DNA from 3 places in the Pseudomonas medicaginis genome. Region 2 is predicted to be linked to each of the others. Evidence: predicted binding sites of a transcription regulator. Region 2 holds the regulator's gene; each other region holds the start of a gene.

Region 1 (7,025 bases), 2.2 Mb from region 2:
TAATGGCTTGGATAGACACAAGCGTTAACTGTGCAGCAGTGAAGATAGCCCGCCTAGAGCGGGTTTTTCTTTGTCTGTCACATTGTTGTGACTGTGTATTGACAGTGTGATTGTTTGTCACTATCATGTTCACACAGACAGCACGTTGTTGTCGTAACTGGAGGGATTGTTATGAGTGGTGTGAAGGTTTTGGATGATACGTTGGATGATACGTTGGATGTCAAGCTTGTGGCAGTGCTGGAAGAGTTCTACCGTGATGTCGTAGTGCCGGGTTGTGCTGAGAATGGTGCGGACCCACTCAAGACGTTTGATAGCATGCTGGGTCATGTCAAGGATGCGAAGCTAGCTGAGATTGTAGCAAGCATTCAGAGCAAAACTTGAGGTAGGAGTCAGAGTTTCAAAGCTTCACCAAGTTATCCCCGCATTGCAAACTACTGGGTGAAGATCATGTCGTAGATCAGCGCCGAGTTCCACGCCACTTGCGCATGACCCGGGCCCTTGTTCAAGCCGGCGAGCATGTCCACCCAACGGTCGAATTCGGGTTTCCAGCGACCGGCGTAATAGGTCGTGCGCTCATAATTGCGAATGCCCTCGGCGGTGACTTTCAGCTCCCGCGCATACCATTGGTCCACGGTGCGGTAGGGCACGCCCAAGGCTTTCCAGTCTTCCAGGCCAATGGGGTTGACCATCGCCAGGCGTTCGACCTGATCGGGAAACTGCAAGGCGTACCGGGTGGCGAGCATGCCGCCGGTGGAGTGACCGAGGACGATGGCCTTCTGTACGCCGAGGGCCTTGAGCAAGGCCTGGGTATTGGTTGCCAGTTGTTGGAAGCTGTACTGGTAATGCTCGGGTTTGCTTGAGGTGCAGAAACCGATCTGGTCCGCCGCGATGACCCGGTAGCCAGCCTCGCTGAGTGCCTTGATCGAATCGCCCCAGGTGGCGGCGCAGAAATTCTTGCCGTGCATCAGCACCACCGTGCGGCCATTGACGTTGCCTTGGGCCGGGACGTCCATATAGCCCATCTGCAACGATTGGCCCTGGGACTGCAAAGCGAAGTGCTTGAGGGTGTAGGGGTATTCGAAGCCCTCCAGCTGTGCTCCGTAGGCCGGGCCTTGCGGCGCAGTGGCGGCCTGGGTGAGCAGGGGCAGGGCGGCAGTGAGGAACAGGCTGGGCAACCAGCGCAGAGTGGTTCGGGACATGGTCAATCTCCTTGTGGCCGCTGCCGATCCTGGGGCGGCCTGATTATGGCGACATTAACCACAGGCAACCGAATGGTTTGAACGTTCAACCCATCCAGCCCAGCGTGGCCAGGGCGAGGACGCCATAGCGCAGGCCCTTGGCCAGGGTCACGATCAGCAGGAAGCGCCGCCACGGCTCGCCCATCACCCCCGCGACCAGGGTCAACGGGTCGCCGATGATCGGCAGCCAACTGAGCAGCAACGACCAACGACCGAAGCGCTGGTAATGGACGCGGGCCTTGTCCAGGTGGGTAGGGCTGACCGGAAACCAGCGCCGGTCCTTGAAGTGTTCCAGGCGCGTGCCCAGCCACCAGTTCACCAGCGATCCCAGAACGTTGCCGACGGTGGCGACACCCAGCAACAGCCAGGCGGCATGGCGCTCGCCGAGCAACAGGCCGACCAACAAGGCTTCCGATTGCAGCGGCAACAAGGTCGCCGCGCCGAACGCCGCCAGGAACAAGCCGATATAGGCTTGGCCCATCAGTGGGCCGGGTAATCCGCCACTACGGTTTGGGTCCCGTCTTTTTTCAGGCCGATCACCTGATAAGCGTCGCTCATGCCGTCCATTTCCATGCCGGGCGAGCCCATGGGCATGCCCGGTGCGGCCACGCCGAGCAAGTCATCGCGCTTGCTCAACGCCAGCACCTGGTCGGCCGGGACATGGCCTTCGACAAATTTGCCGTTGATTTCGGCGGTGTGGCAGGAGCGCAGGTTCGGCGCCACGCCCAGGCGTTGCTTGACCGAACTCATATCGGCTTCGACATGGTCATTGACCTTGAAACCATTGTCTTGCAGGTGCGAGATCCACTTTTTGCAGCAGCCGCAGTTGGCATCGCGGTGCACATCAATGCTGATCGGTTCGGCGGCCTGGGCCAGGGTGGTCATGAACAGAGCGCTCAAGGCAAGCAGGTGCAGGGGGTTGGCCATGAAGGAGGTCTCGTGTCGAACGGTTTGGTGCAAGGATAACAGAGTAGCGGGTACGAGCTGACGGGGGCCTGAGGCGGGAATTACAGAGTTGTCAGGTTGGGAGGCCGAATACAGTCCTGTGGGAGCGAGCTTGCTCGCGATAGCGGTTTGTCAGTCACGACCTTGCAACTGTTCCGACGCTATCGCGAGCAAGCTCGCTCCCACAGGGGATGGTGAGTTTTTAGCGCACCTTGAACCGCCCCATGATCGTATTCACCCGGCTGTTGGCTTCCAGCAGTTGTCGGGTATTGGCTTCGCTGGCCAAGCCGCTCTCCACCAGTTGCTCCACCATGTGGCGGATTTGCACCATGCTGCGATTGATCTCCTCGGTCACCGCGCTCTGTTGTTCGGCGGCCGTGGCGATCTGGGTGCTCAGGCTGTTGATCTGGCTGACGGAACCGGCCATTTCATCCAGGCCCGAGTTGACTCGGGATGTGGCATCGGCGGCCGACTGGCAACTGGCCTGGGTGTTTTCCATGGCCGCGACCGACGAGCTCACGCCTTGGGTCAGGCGTGTCAGCATTTCGTTGATTTCCGAGGTACTGGCCTGGGTGCGGGCCGCGAGGGCGCGGACTTCGTCGGCCACCACGGCAAAACCACGGCCTTGCTCACCGGCCCGGGCGGCCTCAATGGCTGCGTTGAGCGCCAGCAGGTTGGTCTGCCCGGCGATGGCGCCGATCACGCCCAGGATCTCGGTGATACGTTGGGCGTCCTGTTGCATGCTCTCGACCTTGCGGGTGGCGCTGGCCACTTCATCGATCAATGCCACCACACTGGTGGACGCCTCGCCGACCACCACCCGGGAGCGATCGGCGTGCTGGTTGGCGCGTTGGGTGAACGCGGCGGTTTCGGCGGCGTTTTGCGCAACGCTTTCAGCCGTGGAGCTCATCTGGGTGATGGCGGTCACGGTCTGGTCGGTTTCCGAAGCGTGGCGCATCAGGATTTCGCTGGTGTGGGCCGAGGTCCGCTGCAGGTCACCGAGGCTCGACGCCATGGCGCCGGTGGCCTGGGTGACTTCACCGATCATGCCTTGCAGGTAAGCGATGAAGCGGTTGACCGAATGACCGATAGCCCCCAATTCATCCTCGGCCCGGATGGTGATTCGGCGGGTCAGGTCGGCGTCGCCCGTTGACAAGGCGTCGATGTTGCCCTTGAGGATCTTCATGCGGTTGGTCAGTTGACGGATCGCGTACAACTGCATCAGTACCAGCAGGATCACCATCGGGATCTGCAGCAGGCTCAGCGTGCTCAGTACGTCGTCGCGCTGGGCGGTGATCAGGCGGGTGGGCAGTGCCGTCGCCAGGAACCACGGCGAACCTTCGATAGGACGCATGAAGAAGGTGCTGGCCTCGCCGTTGTTGTCGAACTCGACCCGTTGCAACGGCTGCTCACGCTTGGCCAGGCCCGCCTTGACCTGGGCGGCGAATGGTGAAGTGGCCGCCAGTTCGCTGATGTTTTTCAGCACGATCGACCCGTTGATGCGTGAACTGTTGCTGATGATCTTGCCGTCGCCTTCGACGATCAGCATTTCGGCGCTCAGGTCAGCTTCCTTCCGCGCCACCAGGTCGTTGAAGAAGCCCAGGGTCACGTCGATGGTGGACACGCCGTAAGGCGCGCCGTTTTTCTGAATGGCCATGGCGCAGTTGGTGCGCGGTTCGGCGCTGGCGTCGTCTTTGTACGCCGCAGCCCAGGCACATTTCCCAGGAGGGGTGGCCATGCCGCCCTTGTGCCAGGGTTGTTCGTAATAGTTGGGGGCGGCGTCACTGTTCCAGAAGGTATTGACCACCAGTTTGCCGGACGCGTCGCGGTGCCAGAACGTGCTGAATTTGCTGCGCCCCTCGGCCCGCTGGTTGGGCAACGGCCAGATCCCACCGCCGAAGACTTTCAACTCGCCGTACTGGTCCACCAGCCCCGGCAATACTTTGTCGATGGCATCGCTGTCGAGCAACGGGATGGTCTGGGTGATGCTGCGTTGCTGGGCCTGGACTTTGTTCAGTTCACCCTGGATCTGCTCGGCAACCTCGGCGATGCGGTTCAGGACCACTTGTTCTTCAGTCTGGCGCAGCTTGGGGGCGACCAGGTAACTGATGCCCACCACGGTCAGGATGGACAGCACCAAGATGAATAGAACCAGGAACAGCGTGTAGCGAGCCTGAATCGTTCGGAATGCGGGCATGGGGGGTCCTTGCACGGAGGCGTCTTTCAAGAGCAATTGGGATGATCGTACCAATTTGTATCGACTCGTTCGTGCGAAGCTTGAATGCCGTGTATCGGCGGCGTTGGCGCCCGTGGGGGAAATGATCGCCCGTAGGCGAACAGTCGGGTTGGCCTGTACCATGGGCCGTCCGCGCGCTGCCCGTCATCGCTTGAACCAGCGTCACCCCGGCGGGCTCGGGCTACAGAACGGAAACATTCAGGAAATTGGCAATGACTCATTCACAACGCTTGAAATACTCGATTCTGATCGTCCTCGTGGTCCTCGCGATCATGCTGGGCCTGTCCTGGATGCAGGGCAAGGGCATGATCAGCGAGCAGCTGTTCCAATACATCGCCATTGCAGTGGCGGTCATCGTGGTAGTGATCAACGGCGTGATGCGGCGCAAGGTCAAGTCCTGAGCACCGGCGTCAATCCTCGGCCTCGAGTACGGCCATCGCGTTGGGATGCAGCCGGTAGCTTTTATCGGGGTTGAGGGTCACGACGCCCTCGCTGCACAGGCGCTTCAACACCTCGCGCACGCTGAGAAAGGACAACGGAATGTCCAGTCCCAATAACTGGCTGTGCACGCCACGTACACCCAGGCAACGGTTTTCGTGAGCGGCCTTGAGCAGCGCGTCGATGACTTTGAGGCGAATCAGGCTGGTCCTGAGCCCGAAGCTCTTGAGCAGGCGCCTGATGTGATCATTGCCACCGCGCTCTGGCAGCCTGTCGAATTCACGGTGGGTGGCGTTCAGCGAGATGCCGGTCGGCCTTGGCTTGCCCTCCATGGGCAGTTGCGCGTTACGCATGCAGAAACTCCTTACCAGCCTGATCAGAAAAGGTCACGAATACTCTCCTGTTATAGGACGAACGAGGACGCGCAATCATGAGGGCCGTGATGTGAAAAAAATGCCCGTGCTTCGTCAAACCCCCGTGTTCAAGCGGTGCCAGGCTATTAATTTTTTTTCATCCGGTTCGTTTTCAAGGGAGGCACATTCCGGTCCAGCACGCGGCGTGTGATGTCCCAGGCGGCCGAGTGCTTGTCTATCGGCGCAGCGGTAGCCGTCCTGGTTTCTGAAGTTTTCATCAGGAGTGAACGTGAGAATGTCCGGGCAGTTATCGAGGGTTGGCCTTGCAGGCGCTTTTCTGGGGATCGCGCTCGGGCTCAGCCCCGTGGTCAATGCGCAGGACGATGGGACACAGGCCAGTGCCGAGATCCGGCGCACCCGTTTCGGCGTGCCGCATATCCGGGCTCAGGACGAACGAGGGCTGGGTTATGGCATCGGTTATGCCTACGCCCAGGACAATCTGTGCCTGCTGGCCAATGAGATCGTCACGGTCAATGCCCAGCGCTCGCGTTATTTCGGGCCCGAGCAGGTGACCGTCGAACAGCGGCAGAACCGCGTCAGCGATCTGTTTTTCAGCTGGCTCAACACGCCGCAAGCGGTTTCCGGGTTCTGGCAGGCCCAGACGCCTCAAGTGCAGCAACTGGTCGAGGGGTATGTGGCGGGCTACAACCGTGTGTTGGCCGAGCGCAAGGCCAAGGGCTTGCCCGAGCAGTGCGCCAGCGAGTGGGTACGGCCGATCACCGCACTGGACCTGGTCAAGTTGACCCGTCGGTTGTTGGTGGAAGGTGGCGTCGGCCAGTTCGCCGAAGCCCTGGCTGGCGCGCAGCCGCCCCAGGCGACGGCACTCGCCGCTGCCCCGGCCGCCCATTTCGCCGCCGCCGCGACCCGTCAGCAGCGGTTTGCCCTGGACCGCGGCAGCAATGCGCTGGCCATCGGCAGTGAGCGTTCGTTCAACGGTCGTGGGATGTTGCTGGCGAACCCGCATTTTCCGTGGGTAGGCGGCATGCGTTTCTACCAGATGCACCTGACCATCCCCGGCAAGCTGGACGTCATGGGGGCGGCGCTGCCAGGCTTGCCGATGATCAACATCGGTTTCAGCCAGCACCTGGCCTGGACCCACACCGTCGACAGTTCAAAACATTTCACCCTGTACCGTCTGCAACTCGACCCGAAGGACCCGACTCGCTACTTGCTCGATGGCAAGTCCGTACCGATGAGCCAACAGGCGGTCACGGTGGACATCAAGCAACCCGACGGCCAGGTGCAGAGGGTTTCTCGCGTGGTCTATGGCTCTGAGTTCGGCCCGGTCGTGCAGTGGCCTGGCCGGCTGGACTGGGACAACCGATTCGCCTACAGCCTGCGGGATGCGAACCTGGAAAACGATCGGGTACTGGCCCAGTGGTACGCCATGAACAAGGCGGTCACGCTCAAGGATCTGCAGGACGCCGTCCATGAGATCCAGGGCATTCCCTGGGTCAATACCCTGGCGGTGGACGACCAGGGACAAAGCCTCTACATGAATGTGTCGGTGGTGCCGAACGTCGATGCCGACAAATTGGCCCGGTGCAGCGATCCCAGGGCCGGGTTGCAACTGATCGTGCTGGATGGCGCGCGCAGTGAATGTGCCTGGGACAACGATTCCAAGGCGGCGCAGAAGGGCATCTATGCCGCCGACAAGCTCCCGCAACTGCTGCGCCGCGATTATGTGCAGAACGCCAACGACTCGGCCTGGATGGTCAACCCCGCGCAGCCCTTGTCCGGTTATTCCCCGTTGAT
Region 2 (7,025 bases):
TTTTTCAGCAAGCATCGCTTCACGGTCGTGTTCGATGCCTGCAAAGCGGTCGACCTGGCTGGCCATCAGCACCAGTTTGAGCAGGTTGCTTTCCACTTCGGTGACCAGTTGGGTCACACGCTTGATCACCTGGCCGGTCAGGTCCTGATAGTCCTGGGCCAGCAGAATGTCGTTGAGGTTGCTTGCCACCGCGCGGTTCTCGGTGCTGCTGCGCGTCAGGAAACCGTCGACCCGACGGGCCAGTTCCCGGAACTCTTCAGCGCCGACTTCGCGACGCATGAACCGGCCCCAGTCGGTGCTCAAGGCCTGGGCTTCTTCGCTCAGGCCATTGACCAGCGGCGTTGCACTTTCCACCAGGTCCATGGTGCGGTTGGCGGCGGCCTCGGTCAGCTTGACCACATACCCCAGGCGCTCGGTGGCGTCGGTGATCTGCGAGACTTCCTCGGCCTGCGGCATGTGCGGGTCGATCTGGAAATTGACAATCGCGCTGTGCAGTTCACGCGTGAGCTTGCCCACTTCCTGATACAGACCGCGGTCACGGGTCTGGTTGAGCTCATGGATCATTTGAACCGCATCGCCAAAGCGACCTTTTTCAAGGCTGTCGACCAGTTCGCGGGCATGTTTTTTCAGGGTCGATTCGAAATCGCCCATTGAAGATTCGTTGTCCATAGCTCCCCCGTGGCGCCGTTAACCGATGCGTTCGAAGATTTTTTCGATCTTCTCTTTCAACGCCTGGGCCGTGAAGGGTTTGACCACATAGCCGTTTACACCAGCCTGGGCCGCTTCGATGATCTGCTCGCGCTTGGCTTCGGCAGTGACCATCAGCACCGGAAGATGCTTGAGTTTTTCGTCGGCACGCACTTGGCGCAGCAGGTCGATACCGGTCATGCCCGGCATGTTCCAGTCGGTGACCAGGAAATCGAAGTTGCCACTGTGCAACATCGGGAGCGCAGTGGTCCCGTCATCTGCTTCGGCCGTGTTGGTGAACCCAAGGTCACGCAACAGGTTTTTAATGATCCGCCGCATCGTTGAGAAGTCATCAACGATGAGGATTTTCATGTTCTTGTCCAATTCGACCTCCAAGCAGTCTTAAACGCGCCCAGCACCTGGACGCGCCATTTCAATCAATCCGGCACAACGCTCGACAACAGCCTGGAGCACAACGGACGGAGACTGGCGCAGTACCTGCCAGGCCAGCCTCGTTCGCAGTGTCCCCACACTGCCTGTCAGCGCGCTCGCCACTCCCCCAAACGCCCCCGCAAACGGGCCGCGCACTGGCTGTGTAACTGGCTGACCCGCGATTCGCTGACCCCCAGGACCTCACCGATTTCCTTGAGATTCAGCTCTTCGTCGTAGTACAGCGCCAAGACCAGTCGCTCACGCTCCGGCAAATTGGCAATCGCATCCGCCAGCGCGCTCTGGAAACGCTCATCTTCCAGGTCACGCGATGGCTCCATGTGAGCACTCGCGCCATCCTCATGCAGCCCTTCGTGTTCGCCGTCCTGAAGCAGGTCGTCGAAACTGAACAGGCGGCTGCCCAAGGTATCGTTCAAAATCCCGTAATAATCATCGAGACTCAACTGGAGTTCGGCCGCAACTTCGTGATCTTTAGCGTCACGTCCGGTTTTCGCTTCAATTGCCCGAATCGCGTCGCTGACCATGCGGGTATTGCGGTGCACCGAACGCGGGGCCCAATCGCCCTTGCGGACTTCATCGAGCATCGCCCCGCGAATGCGTATACCGGCATAGGTCTCGAAACTGGCACCCTTGCTGGCGTCGTATTTGTTCGACACTTCAAGCAGGCCGATCATGCCGGCCTGGATCAAGTCCTCGACCTGCACGCTGGCTGGCAATCGCGCCAGCAAGTGATAGGCGATACGCTTGACCAGTGGCGCGTAACGCTCGATCAATTCGTACTGGGCGTCCCGTGCCGATTTTTTGTAGAGGTGGTTGTAACCGCTGGCTGTCATAGCACGGGCCCTGCTGTTTGTTGCACAAGACGCTCGACGAAAAATTCCAGATGCCCGCGAGGGTTGGCCGGCAGCGGCCAGGTGTCGACCTTCTGGGCGATCGCCTTGAACGCCAGCGCGCATTTGGAACGTGGAAAGGCTTCATAAACGGCACGTTGCTTCTGGACGGCCTTGCGCACGCTTTCGTCGTACGGCACGGCGCCGACGTATTGTAGGGCGACGTCCAGGAAGCGATCGGTGACCTTGGTCAACTTGGCGAACAGGTTGCGTCCTTCCTGCGGGCTCTGGGCCATGTTGGCCAGGACGCGGAAGCGGTTCATGCCATAGTCGCGGTTAAGCAGTTTGATCAGGGCGTAGGCGTCGGTGATGGACGTTGGCTCATCGCAGACCACCAGCAGCACTTCCTGGGCGGCGCGCACGAAACTGACGACCGAGTCGCCGATGCCGGCCGCGGTGTCGATCACCAGCACATCGAGGTTGTCGCCGATGTCACTGAAAGCCTGGATCAGGCCCGCGTGCTGCGCCGGGGTCAGGTGAACCATGCTCTGGGTGCCCGAGGCCGCCGGCACGATGCGAATCCCGCCCGGCCCCTGCAACAACACGTCGCGCAGTTCGCAACGGCCTTCGATCACGTCCGCCAGGGTGCGCTTGGGGGTAAGCCCCAGCAACACGTCGACGTTCGCCAGGCCCAGGTCGGCGTCCAGCAGCATGACCCGTCGGCCAAGCTCTGCCAGAGCCAGGGACAAGTTCACTGACACGTTAGTCTTCCCGACGCCACCTTTGCCGCCGGTCACCGCGATCACCTGTACGGGATGCATGCTGCCCATGTTCGTTCTTTACCTTGTCTTCTTAGACGGAGGCCACATTACTGGCTGCGCGTTCGCATACGGAACAATGCAAGGCAGGCCATCGATGTAGGTACAAAAAATTTTCATGATTACCTCAGCCGACCTGCTTGGTCGGGCTGTGGTAGATATCAGCGAACATGTCAGCCATGGCTTCTTCGCTGGGTTCTTCCTGCATTTGCACACTCACGGCACGACTGACCAGTTGATGACGGCGCGGCAGATGCAAATCATCCGGGATCCGCGGCCCGTCGGTCAGGTAGGCCACCGGTAGTTCATGACCGATCGCCAGGCTCAACACCTCGCCCAGGCTTGCCGTTTCGTCCAGCTTAGTCAGGATGCAGCCGGCCAGCCCGCAGCGTTTGTAGCTGTGGTATGCGGCGGTTAGAACCTGTTTCTGGCTGGTGGTTGCCAACACGAGATAATTTTTTGACTTGATGCCGCGCCCGGCCAGGCTTTCGAGCTGCATGCGCAGGGCCGGATCGCTGGCTTGCAGGCCTGCGGTATCGATCAGCACGACGCGTTTGCGCAGCAGCGGCTCCAGCGCCTGGGCCAGGGATTGCCCCGGATCCACATGGGTCACCGACACATTGAGGATCCGGCCCAGGGTCTTGAGTTGTTCCTGGGCACCGATGCGGAAACTGTCCATGCTCACCAGGGCGATGCTCTGGGCGCCGTACTTGAGTACATAACGGGCGGCGAGCTTGGCCAGGGTGGTGGTCTTGCCCATGCCGGCAGGGCCGACCATGGCAATTACCCCGCCCTCTTCCAACGGCTCGACTTCCGGGGTCGCGATCATCCGCGCCAGGTGCGCCAACAACATGCGCCAGGCCTGGCGCGGCTCTTCGATGCCATTGATCAGCGCCAGCAGGTCCCGGGACAACGGACCGGACAGGCCGATGCGTTGCAGGCGACGCCACAGATTGGCCTGGGCCGGACGGCTGCCTTGCAGCTGGTTCCAGGCCAGGGAGCCGAGTTGGACTTCCATCAACTCGCGCAGGCTGTTGAGTTCAAAGCGCATCGAGTCCAGGGCGCGCGGGTCGAGCCCACGGGCTGGCGCGGCAGGCGCTGGCTCCGGACGACGCGGTTCGGCCTGGGCCTGTTCGATCAGTGGTTCGGCAGCGGTCAATGGCAGGCCGGCGGTCAGTGGCTGACCGGCGAACAATTGACGATTGGTACCCGCCGCCCCTTCGCCTTCGCTGCTGCGCAGGCTCAGTTCGGCTTGGGCGCTGGCGATGCGCGACTGGGTCTTGCGCAGCTCGTCTTCGAGTTCCATGTTCGGAATCCGTGGAGCCAGCGCCGACAATTTGTAATCCAGGGCCGCCGTCAGTTCGACACCGCCGGCAATACGACGGTTGCCAATGATGGCTGCTTCAGCGCCCAGCTCGTCACGAACCAGTTTCATGGCCTGACGCATGTCGGCGGCGAAAAAACGCTTCACTTGCATAAACCACTACCTCAGCCGTTGGGCCCTACTGTCGCAACGATGGTCACTTGCTTGTTGTCCGGTATTTCCTGATACGCCAGCACATGCAGCCCCGGGACCGCGAGGCGCCCGAATCGCGAGAGCATCGCGCGAATCGGACCGGCCACCAGCAGGATCACCGGTTGGCCTTGCATTTCCTGCCGCTGGGCTGCTTCGATCAACGAACGCTGCAGCTTCTCGGCCATGCTTGGCTCCAGCAGGACACCCTCTTCCGAGCCTTGTCCTGCCTTCTGCAGACTATTGAGCAATATCTGTTCCAACCTTGGCTCCAAGGTGATCACAGGCAGCTCAGACTCAGTGCCTACAATGCTTTGGACGATTGCACGGGACACGCCAACCCGAACCGCAGCCACCAAGGCGGCGGTATCTTGACTCTTGGAGGCGTTGTTGGCGATGGCTTCGGCGATACTGCGTATGTCACGCACGGGCACCTGTTCGGCCAGCAGCGCCTGCAACACCTTGAGCAACTGCGACAACGAAACCACGCCCGGCACCAGCTCCTCAGCCAGCTTCGGCGAGCCTTTGGCCAATACTTGCAGCAGTTGCTGGACTTCTTCGTGGCCAATCAGCTCGCTGGAATGCTTGTACAGGATCTGGTTCAAGTGCGTCGCCACCACGGTACTGGCGTCCACCACGGTATAGCCGAGGGACTGGGCCTGGGCCCGCTGGCTGATTTCAATCCACACCGCCTCCAGGCCGAAAGCCGGATCCTTGGCGGTGATGCCGTTGAGGCTGCCGTAGACCTGGCCGGGGTTGATCGCCAATTCACGGTCGGGATAGATCTCGGCTTCGGCCAGGATCACCCCCATCAACGTCAGGCGGTACGCGCTCGGCGCCAGGTCGAGGTTGTCGCGGATGTGCACGGTGGGCATCAGGAAGCCCAGGTCCTGGGAGAGCTTCTTGCGCACCCCCTTGATCCGCGCCAGCAACTGACCACCCTGGTTGCGGTCGACCAATGGAATCAGGCGATAACCGACTTCCAGGCCGATCATATCGATAGGGGTCACGTCATCCCAACCCAGCTCCTTGGTTTCCATGGCGCGGGCTGGCGACGGCAGCAGTTCCTGCTGGCGCTTGACCTCTTGCAGGGCCTGGACCTTCTGCACGTTCTGCTTCTTCCAGAAGAGGTAGGCACCACCTGCCGCCATGGCCGCCATGCTCAGGAAGGAGAAATGCGGCATCCCGGGCACAATCCCCATCACCGCCATCAAGCCAGCAGCCACTGCCAAGGCCTTGGGCGAGGCAAACATTTGCCGGCCGATCTGCTTGCCCATGTCTTCGGAGCCCGAAGCACGGGTCACCATGATCGCGGCCGCTGTGGATAACAACAGTGATGGCAATTGCGCCACCAAACCGTCACCGATGGTCAGCAAGGCGTAGACCTTGCCGGCATCGCCGAAGCTCATGCCATTCTGGAAGATACCGACGGCCATGCCACCGACCAGGTTGATGAACAGAATCAGCAAACCGGCGATGGCGTCACCGCGCACGAATTTGCTGGCACCGTCCATGGAGCCATAGAACTCGGCTTCCTGGGCCACCTCCAGGCGACGCAGCTTGGCCTGGCTCTGGTCGATCAGGCCGGCGTTGAGATCGGCGTCGATCGCCATCTGCTTGCCGGGCATCGCATCGAGGGTGAAACGCGCGCTCACCTCGGAAATCCGCCCGGCGCCCTTGGTCACCACGACGAAGTTGATGATCATCAAAATGGCGAAGACCACGATACCAACCACGTAGTTACCGCCGATCACCACTTCACCGAAGGCCTGGATCACTTTACCGGCAGCCTCGTGCCCCTCATGACCGTGGATCATCACGACCCGGGTGGACGCTACGTTCAGCGCCAGACGCATGAGCGTCGCCACCAGCAGAATGGTCGGAAACACCGCGAAGTCCAGCGGCCGCAGGGCGTATACGCACACCAGCAGCACGACGATCGACAGGGCGATGTTGAACGTGAAGAACACGTCCAGCAGGAACGGCGGCACCGGCAGCATCATCATGGCGAGCATGACCATCAGCAACAACGGCACGCCCAGATTGCCCCGGCTGAGGTCTGCTACGTTGTTGCGTGCGGTGCTGAGTAACTGAGAGCGATCCACCAATATTCCCCGTTCCTGTGAAGCAAACTTTTGACGCCCATAGCGTCTTGGGAGCTGCTTTTGCAAAAAGCCGTCCAACTTTGGTGGAACGCAAAAATTGAGTCGAACCCAGGTACTGGCCCAGAAGCTGCGCATGCCGCTAGCACCGAACAAGCGGAGCGTCAACCTGACACATCTGAGAGTGGTCAAGACAGACAACGGAGTGTTGAATGGATGCCCGATCAATGTGGCGCTACCGAAAGCCGCAGCGCATCTGGCGGAGGCTTGTCATGACCGATAACACTTCTCTTGCCAAACAAATGGGCGTACATCCGGACCACTTGGATGAACAGGGCGTGCTGAAACCTTATGTTCCGCCTGATTTCACGCCCTTCCCTTACGAGCCATACCCCGACACCGAACAAGCGACCCACTGTGAACCCGCCCCTGATGATGAGGGGTTTTCAGCACCCCGGGTCGGCTGGTGCCCGAACGGCAGTATCAGTGGAGGTATCTGCTCGCCCTTCAACAATGTTCGACCCAACTGGATGGGCTACTACCCCGGCGTTACCGGGAGCCTGCGCATCGATGAAATGATATTGCCCGGCACGCACAACTCGGCGATGGATAAGCAGGCTGGTTA
Region 3 (7,025 bases), 1.3 Mb from region 2:
TGGGCACCTCGGCATGGATGCCGAGGTAGCCGCGCTGGGCCATGGATGGCCCTTCGCGGCGGGCCCACGGAGCAATGCCGGAGAGAGGGCATGCCGAGCCTAGGCGAGGCACCGAGTGGTGGGGCAAAAGCGCTTTGGTTACTTTCGACTGGGCCGGCTTCCGGGCTTTTCGAAAGTGACCCGCTGTAAGAGCGGAACCATAAGTAGCCGTTACCTAAATAACGGATATACACACAAATCTAAGTAAGGCAACCGCAAGACATCAAACCCGGAACCTTCCCACTAACGTCTGCAAATGAACCCCCAACCGCGCCAGCTCAGCACTGGAGGCGGCAGTTTCTTCACTGGACGACGCAGTCTGCTCCGACACATCACGCACATTCAGCACGCTACGGTTGATCTCCTCAGCCACCGCACTCTGCTGCTCAGCCGCCGCAGCGATCTGCTGGTTCATCGACTGGATCGCCGAGACTGTACGGGTAATGTTCTCCAGCGAGCTCCCGGCGCGGCGGGTCAGTTCGACGCTGCTGTCGGTCAGGCTGCGGCTGTTGTCCATGATGGTCGCGACCTGTTCAGTACCGCTTTGCAAGCCCACGATCAGTTCTTCGATTTCTTCGGTCGACTTCTGGGTGCGCTGGGCCAGGCTGCGGACTTCGTCGGCCACTACAGCGAACCCACGACCGGCTTCGCCGGCACGGGCCGCTTCGATGGCGGCGTTGAGGGCCAGCAGGTTGGTTTGCTGGGCCACGGACTTGATCACATCCAGGACGCTGCCGATCTTGTCGCTTTCACGCTTCAAGTCACCCATGGCGGCGGTGGAGTTGCCCACTTCCCGCGCCAGGCGTTCGATCTGAGAGATGGCTTCGCCGACGACCTTGTCACCCTCGCGGGCCTGCTGATCGGCTGCGACGGCGGCTTCGGAAGCTTCCTCGGCGTTGCGTGCGACTTCCTGCACGGTAGCGGTCATTTCGTGCATGGCGGTGGCGACCTGATCGGTTTCCACCTTTTGGCTGTTGACCCCGGCGCTGGTCTGCTCGGTCACGGCTGAAAGCTGTTCGGCGGCGCTGGCGATTTGGGTCACGCCGTCGCTGATGCCGCCGATCAATTGCCGTAGGCCCACGGTCATGCTTTGCATGGCGCGTTGCAGTTGGCCGAGTTCGTCGCGACGGTCAGAAGTGAGGTTATGGGTCAGGTCGCCGGCGGCCACTCGCTCGGCAACCTTCAAGGTCTCGCCGAGCGGGCCGACGATCTGCCGGGTAATGAGCAGTGCTGCAATCACGCCTAGCAGCAGGGCCAGTGCAGCCGCTGCGATGAGAACGGTCTTGGCCTGGGCTGTATCGTGGTCGCGCACGGCAGTCTGGGACACGGTGAGCTTCTGGCTGGAGTCGATCAGTACGTGGCCTTGCTCACTCATGCGCTGCAACGCGGCGCCATTATCGAGCTGGGAATCGCGGAACTGGCTGACCGCTGCACGATAGAGGTTCATCGAGTCGCTGGCCTGTTGCAGGCTATCGGCGTGTTCCTCGGGTAGCTGGGCCGGCAAGCGTACCAGCAGTTTCAGGACATTGGTGATGGCATCGATGGCGGGCTGCTGGGCCTCGCTTTTTCCGCTATAGGTGTAGCCGCGAACCTGATAACGCGCCTGTTGGATCGCCTTGCTCAGCGCCACCACGTTGTTCAATTGGGTGATATCGCCGCTTTGCAGTGCCGCCTTTTCCACTTCGGCGACGCGGGCTACAGCGTTGTCGGCGCTGGCGCCAAGTTTGCTGCGGGCGTCTTCGCGGCTGACGGTGGCGCTGGTCATCTGGGCGAAGGCGTTCTTGTATTCGGCTACGGCGGCCAGTTGCTGATCGATCAGCGCGACGTCGGCCGGCTGTTCGATCAACTCGCGAGCGGTTTTCAGTCCGGCTTCGAGCTTGCCAAGCAGATCGTTGACCTGTTGCGGTCCTTTCTCGCCCCGTGTGGTGTTGTAGTCGATGCTGGCCAGGTTCAAGTCTTTGCTCAAGTCGTTGAGACTGGCAATGAACCCCAATTTATCGCCCCGGCTGATGACATTGCCCAGGCCGGACCAACCGGTGAATGCGATCATCAAAGTAAGGAACAGCACCAGACCGAAGCCTGCGCCGAGTTTGCGATTAACGCTTACATTTCCCAGACCCTGGGCAAGCCACCGGAACATGCTGATACTCCCTTGGAGCGTTGAATTGGTTTTATGGGGACTGTATCGGCGGCTTTGGCGGGATCTGTAGAAAATAGGCGCAGGGGCTTTTCGTAGCGAGGGAACTTGCTCCCGCTCGACTGCTAAGCAGTCGTCGTCTGGGATGGGTACTACCTGGGTCAGAACAACCGGGCAAGCAGCGCCGTAACCGCGGTCTCGACCCGCAGGATCCGTTCGCCAAGCTGCACCGGTTGCAGGCCAGCCTTGCCCAATAGGTCGATTTCGTAGGGAATCCAACCGCCTTCGGGGCCGATGGCCAAGGTCACCGGTTCCGTCAGCGCTCGCGGGCAGGGTGGGTGGTTGCCAGGGTGGCCGACCAGTCCGAGGGTGCCGCTTGCGATGGCCGGCAGGCGGTCTTCGACGAAGGGCTTGAAGCGTTTCTCGATAACAACCTCAGGCAGCACGCTGTCCCGGGCCTGTTCCAGGCCCAGGATCAGTTGCTCGCGGATGGCCTCGGGTTCGAGGAACGGCGTCTGCCAAAAGCTCTTTTCCACGCGATAGCTGTTGACCAGCACCACCCGCGGCACGCCCATGGTGGCGACCGTCTGGAACACCCGTCGGAGCATTTTCGGACGTGGAAGGGCGAGTACCAGGGTCAACGGCAACTTGGCCGGTGGTGCCTGGTCGAGGGTCACTTGCAGTTCGGCTTCGCGAGCTTCCAGGCGCAGCACCTGAGCCGAGCCCATCAACCCGCCGATGCGCCCGACCCGCAGGGTGTCACCGACGGCACTGCGATGGACGTCCTGCATGTGGGTCAACCGGCGATCGCTCAGGATCACGCGGTCAGGCTCGATGAAATCGGCCTCTTCGAGCAGCAGCAGGTTCACGCTTGGGTCGCTGGCGGCTGGTCGTTGTGGTCATCGACCGATTGATCCTCGGGTTCTTCTTCCCGGCGCTTGCGCACCAGGGCGCCGAACAGGATGCCGATCTCGAACAGTAGCCACATCGGTACTGCCAGCAGGGTCTGGGAGAAAATGTCCGGCGGGGTCAGGATCATGCCGACCACGAAGCAGCCAATGATCACGTAGGGACGGATCTTCTTCAGGTAGACCACGTCGACCACGCCGATCCACACCAGCAGCACCACCGCCACCGGGATTTCAAACGCCACGCCGAAGGCGAAGAACAGCGTCATGACGAAATCCAGGTAGCTGCTGATGTCGGTCATCATTTCCACGCCCGCCGGGGTGGCGGCGGCGAAGAACTTGAAGATCAGCGGGAACACCAGGTAATAGGCGAAGGCCATGCCGGTGTAGAACAGCAGGATGCTGGACACCAGCAGCGGCACGGCAATGCGTTTTTCATGCTTGTACAGGCCCGGTGCAATGAAGCCCCAGATCTGGTGCAGGATCACCGGGATCGCCAGGAACAACGAGACCATCATCGTCAGCTTCAATGGCGTCAGGAACGGTGACGACACGTCGGTGGCGATCATCGTCGCCCCTACGGGCAGGTACTGGCGCAGCGGCGTGGAGACGAAGGTGTAGATCTGCTGGGTGAAGGCGAACAGCCCGGCGAAGATGATGAAAATCGCCGCCACGCAACGCAGCAGGCGGGTGCGCAACTCGGTGAGGTGCGATACCAGCGGCATCGGCTGGTCGTTTTCAGGGATATCGCTCATGGGGCTCGCGGCGGCAAAGTAGGGTCGTTAGGCGCAGGAACAGCAGGGGGCGCTGTATCCGCTACCGTCGGTGTCACTGGCGCCGGTTCAGCCATCGGCTGCGCACCATCCATCGGCGCCTGTGGCGCAATCGTCGGTTCGGCCACGGGCTGGACCGGCGTCGGTTCCTGCTGGGGCGGCGTGAAGATTTTCCGTGCTTCCTGTTCCAGGGACAGAATATGTTCGTTGTGAAGTTGCCGACGGATGTCGTCAGCGCCGATTTCACGTTCAACTTCCTGTTTGATCGCATTGAAGCTGCGCTTCAGGCGTCCGATCCACAGACCGGCGGTGCGCGCAGCCCCCGGCAGGCGCTCGGGACCCAATACCAGCAGGGCGACGAGGCCGACGAGCAGCAGTTCAGTGAAGCTGATCCCAAACATTAGTCAGTGCTCACGAGTCTTTGCGGATTGGCTCTTCGACTTTCTGAGCCTGCACGTCGATGGTGTGCGGCGCATTCACAGGCTGGCTGGCCTGGGGGGGGACCGGTTGGCTCGGCTGCGCCGGTTGGCCAGCAGCCGCCGACGGGTCGGCCGGTTTTTCGTCGTCGTTCATGGCCTTGCGAAAACCCTTGATCGACTCGCCGACATCGGTGCCGAGGTTTTTCAGTTTCTTGGTACCGAACACCAGCACCACGACGACCAGGATGACGACCCAGTGTTTCCAGTCAAAGATACCCATGTGGCTACTCCTCTCAAAAATTGATCAGGCGGACGGGCGCGAGGCTTTCTCGACGTGTCCGGACAGACCGAATCGACGGTCCAGTTCATCCAGTACGGCCTGCGGGTGCTGCCCCAGTTGGGCCAGCATGACCAGGCTGTGGAACCACAGGTCGGCGGTCTCGTAGATCACGTCGCTGCAGTCGCCGCTGATGGCGGCGTCCTTGGCGGCGATGATGGTCTCGACCGACTCTTCGCCGACTTTTTCCAGAATCTTGTTCAAGCCCTTGTGGTACAGGCTGGCGACATAGGAGCTGTCAGCCGCGGCGCCCTTGCGCTCTTCCAGCACCTGGGCCAGGCGGGTCAGGGTGTCACTCATGGGTATGTCCTGAATAAATGGCGTGCGGGTCCTTGAGCACCGGGTCGACGGTTTTCCAGTCGCCGTTCTCGAAGACGCGATAGAAGCAGCTTTGACGGCCGGTGTGGCAGGCAATCTCACCGACTTGCTCGACCATCAGGATGATGACGTCGCCGTCGCAGTCCAGGCGCATTTCATGCAGGTGCTGCACGTGCCCGGACTCTTCACCTTTGCGCCACAGCTTGCCACGGGAACGTGACCAATAGATGGCGCGGTTCTCGGCGGCGGTCAGGGCCAGCGCTTCGCGGTTCATCCAGGCCATCATCAATACGCGCCCGGTCTTGTGGTCCTGGGCGATGGCCGGCACCAGGCCGTCAGCGTCCCACTTGATCTCGTCCTGCCAGTTTTTCATCGTTGACTCCGACCATGGGCCGCGCACCTTGACGTCGGCGGACCCAGCATTGAAACAGTGTGCCAGCGTGAACCGGTGCTGGCTATCGGCGAACGACCAGATACAGACCGACCACCATCATGATACCGGCCGGCCAGTGACCCAGCTGGCTCAGCGGCCCACCGGTCGCCAGTACCGCGCCGCCACCCAGGTGAGCCGCGCCCAACAGGCGCAACAGCCAGTCGTCCTTGCGTCGGTGCCACGGTGGCGCCGGGTCGTGGGCGTGGGGTTGGGACATGCGTTCGAGCAGGTCGCGGGTCATGTTGGCCAGGTGCGGAATCTGCTCGAACTGGCTCTGCACGTTGCCCAGCAAGGTCCGCGGGCTGACACGCTCGCGCATCCAGCGTTCGAGGAACGGTTGGGCGGTGTTCCACAAGTCGAGGTCCGGGTACAACTGGCGACCGAGGCCTTCGATGTTCAACAGGGTTTTCTGCAACAGCACCAACTGTGGCTGAACCTCCATGTTGAAGCGTCGCGCAGTCTGGAACAGGCGCATCAGCACCTGGCCGAAGGAAATATCTTTTAACGGTTTTTCGAAGATCGGTTCGCACACGGTACGGATCGCCGCTTCGAATTCGTTGAGCTTGGTCTCGGCTGGCACCCAGCCCGAATCGATGTGCAGTTGGGCGACGCGGCGGTAATCACGCTTGAAGAAGGCGAACAGGTTGCGGGCCAGGTAGTCCTGGTCTTCGGGCGTCAGGCTGCCGACGATGCCGCAGTCGATGGCGATGTATTGCGGGCTCCACGGTTGCACCGTGCTGACGAAGATGTTGCCCGGGTGCATGTCGGCGTGGAAGAAACTGTCGCGGAACACTTGGGTGAAGAAGATCTCCACGCCGCGCTCGGCGAGCATCTTCATGTCGGTGCGCTGGTCGGCGAGGGTCGCCAGGTCGGTGACCTGGATGCCGTAGATGCGCTCCATCACCAGTACTTTCGGCCGGCACCAGTCCCAATAGACCTGGGGCACATAAAGCAGCGGCGAGCCTTCGAAGTTGCGGCGCAGCTGGCTGGCGTTGGCGGCTTCGCGCAGCAGGTCGAGTTCGTCGTAGATGGTTTTCTCGTAGTCCTGGACCACGTCCACCGGGTGCAGCAGGCGAGCATCGGCCGACAGCCGCTCGGCGGCCCGGGCGAGGATGAACAGCCATGCCAGGTCCTGGGCGATGATCGGCTTGAGGCCCGGGCGGATGACCTTGACCACCACCTCTTCGCCGCTCTTGAGTTGCGCGGCGTGCACCTGGGCCACGGAGGCCGAGGCCAGGGGCTCGACGTCGAAACGGCTGAAGACTTCGCTGATCTGCTTGCCCAACTGCTCCTCGATCAGTGTCACCGACACCTTGGAGTCGAACGGCGGCACGCGGTCCTGCAGCAGCATCAACTCATCGGCGATGTCTTCGGGCAACAGGTCGCGACGGGTCGAAAGGATCTGCCCGAACTTGATGAAGATCGGCCCCAGGTCCTGCAAGGCCAGGCGCAAGCGAGCACCGCGACTCAGGTCCAGCGTTCGCCGGGGAAACCAGCGCCACGGCAGTACGAAGCGCAGGGCCAGGAGAAACCAGGGCAGCGGCAGGGCGAACAGCAGGTCATCGAGGCGGTAGCGGATCACGACGCGCTGGATGCGCAACAAACGGCGGACGGCAAGCAGCTTCATGCGTTATCGCTTGGTTTCAAGGGATCGGGAAAGG

What was found. Region 2 encodes FliA, which starts transcription of late flagellar genes. Its sites were predicted from a motif close to CTAAAGTTTNNNNNNNNNNNGCCGNTAA; they were not measured.
Region 1: a site for FliA is predicted at 4,438-4,465, ahead of ACMTA2_RS18675 (methyl-accepting chemotaxis protein). Genes of this name have one in related genera too.
Region 3: a site for FliA is predicted at 2,222-2,249, ahead of ACMTA2_RS03140 (methyl-accepting chemotaxis protein). Genes of this name have one in related genera too.

The regions. Positions count from the first base shown of each region.
Region 1 is NZ_OZ221631.1:4,237,286-4,244,310, reverse strand. It holds gene ACMTA2_RS18695 (hypothetical protein) at 172-381, shown strand; partial or broken gene ACMTA2_RS18690 (alpha/beta fold hydrolase) at 435-1,199, opposite strand; gene ACMTA2_RS18685 (YqaA family protein) at 1,285-1,719, opposite strand; gene ACMTA2_RS18680 (DUF411 domain-containing protein) at 1,719-2,165, opposite strand; gene ACMTA2_RS18675 (methyl-accepting chemotaxis protein) at 2,386-4,380, opposite strand; gene ACMTA2_RS18670 (hypothetical protein) at 4,632-4,820, shown strand; gene ACMTA2_RS18665 (fe2+ zn2+ uptake regulation protein) at 4,830-5,210, opposite strand; gene pvdQ (bifunctional acylase PvdQ) at 5,506-7,025, shown strand, end outside.
Region 2 is NZ_OZ221631.1:2,062,929-2,069,953, reverse strand. It holds gene ACMTA2_RS09125 (protein phosphatase CheZ) at 1-669, opposite strand, end outside; gene ACMTA2_RS09120 (chemotaxis response regulator CheY) at 688-1,059, opposite strand; gene fliA (RNA polymerase sigma factor FliA) at 1,227-1,970, opposite strand; gene fleN (flagellar synthesis regulator FleN) at 1,967-2,797, opposite strand; gene flhF (flagellar biosynthesis GTPase FlhF) at 2,913-4,262, opposite strand; gene flhA (flagellar biosynthesis protein FlhA) at 4,274-6,403, opposite strand; gene ACMTA2_RS09095 (hypothetical protein) at 6,673-7,025, shown strand, end outside.
Region 3 is NZ_OZ221631.1:715,083-722,107, forward strand. It holds gene ACMTA2_RS03140 (methyl-accepting chemotaxis protein) at 263-2,179, opposite strand; gene ACMTA2_RS03145 (16S rRNA (uracil(1498)-N(3))-methyltransferase) at 2,338-3,045, opposite strand; gene tatC (twin-arginine translocase subunit TatC) at 3,042-3,839, opposite strand; gene tatB (Sec-independent protein translocase protein TatB) at 3,836-4,258, opposite strand; gene ACMTA2_RS03160 (twin-arginine translocase TatA/TatE family subunit) at 4,269-4,556, opposite strand; gene ACMTA2_RS03165 (phosphoribosyl-ATP diphosphatase) at 4,581-4,913, opposite strand; gene hisI (phosphoribosyl-AMP cyclohydrolase) at 4,906-5,304, opposite strand; gene ubiB (ubiquinone biosynthesis regulatory protein kinase UbiB) at 5,387-6,991, opposite strand; partial or broken gene ACMTA2_RS03180 (ubiquinone biosynthesis accessory factor UbiJ) at 6,988-7,025, opposite strand, start outside.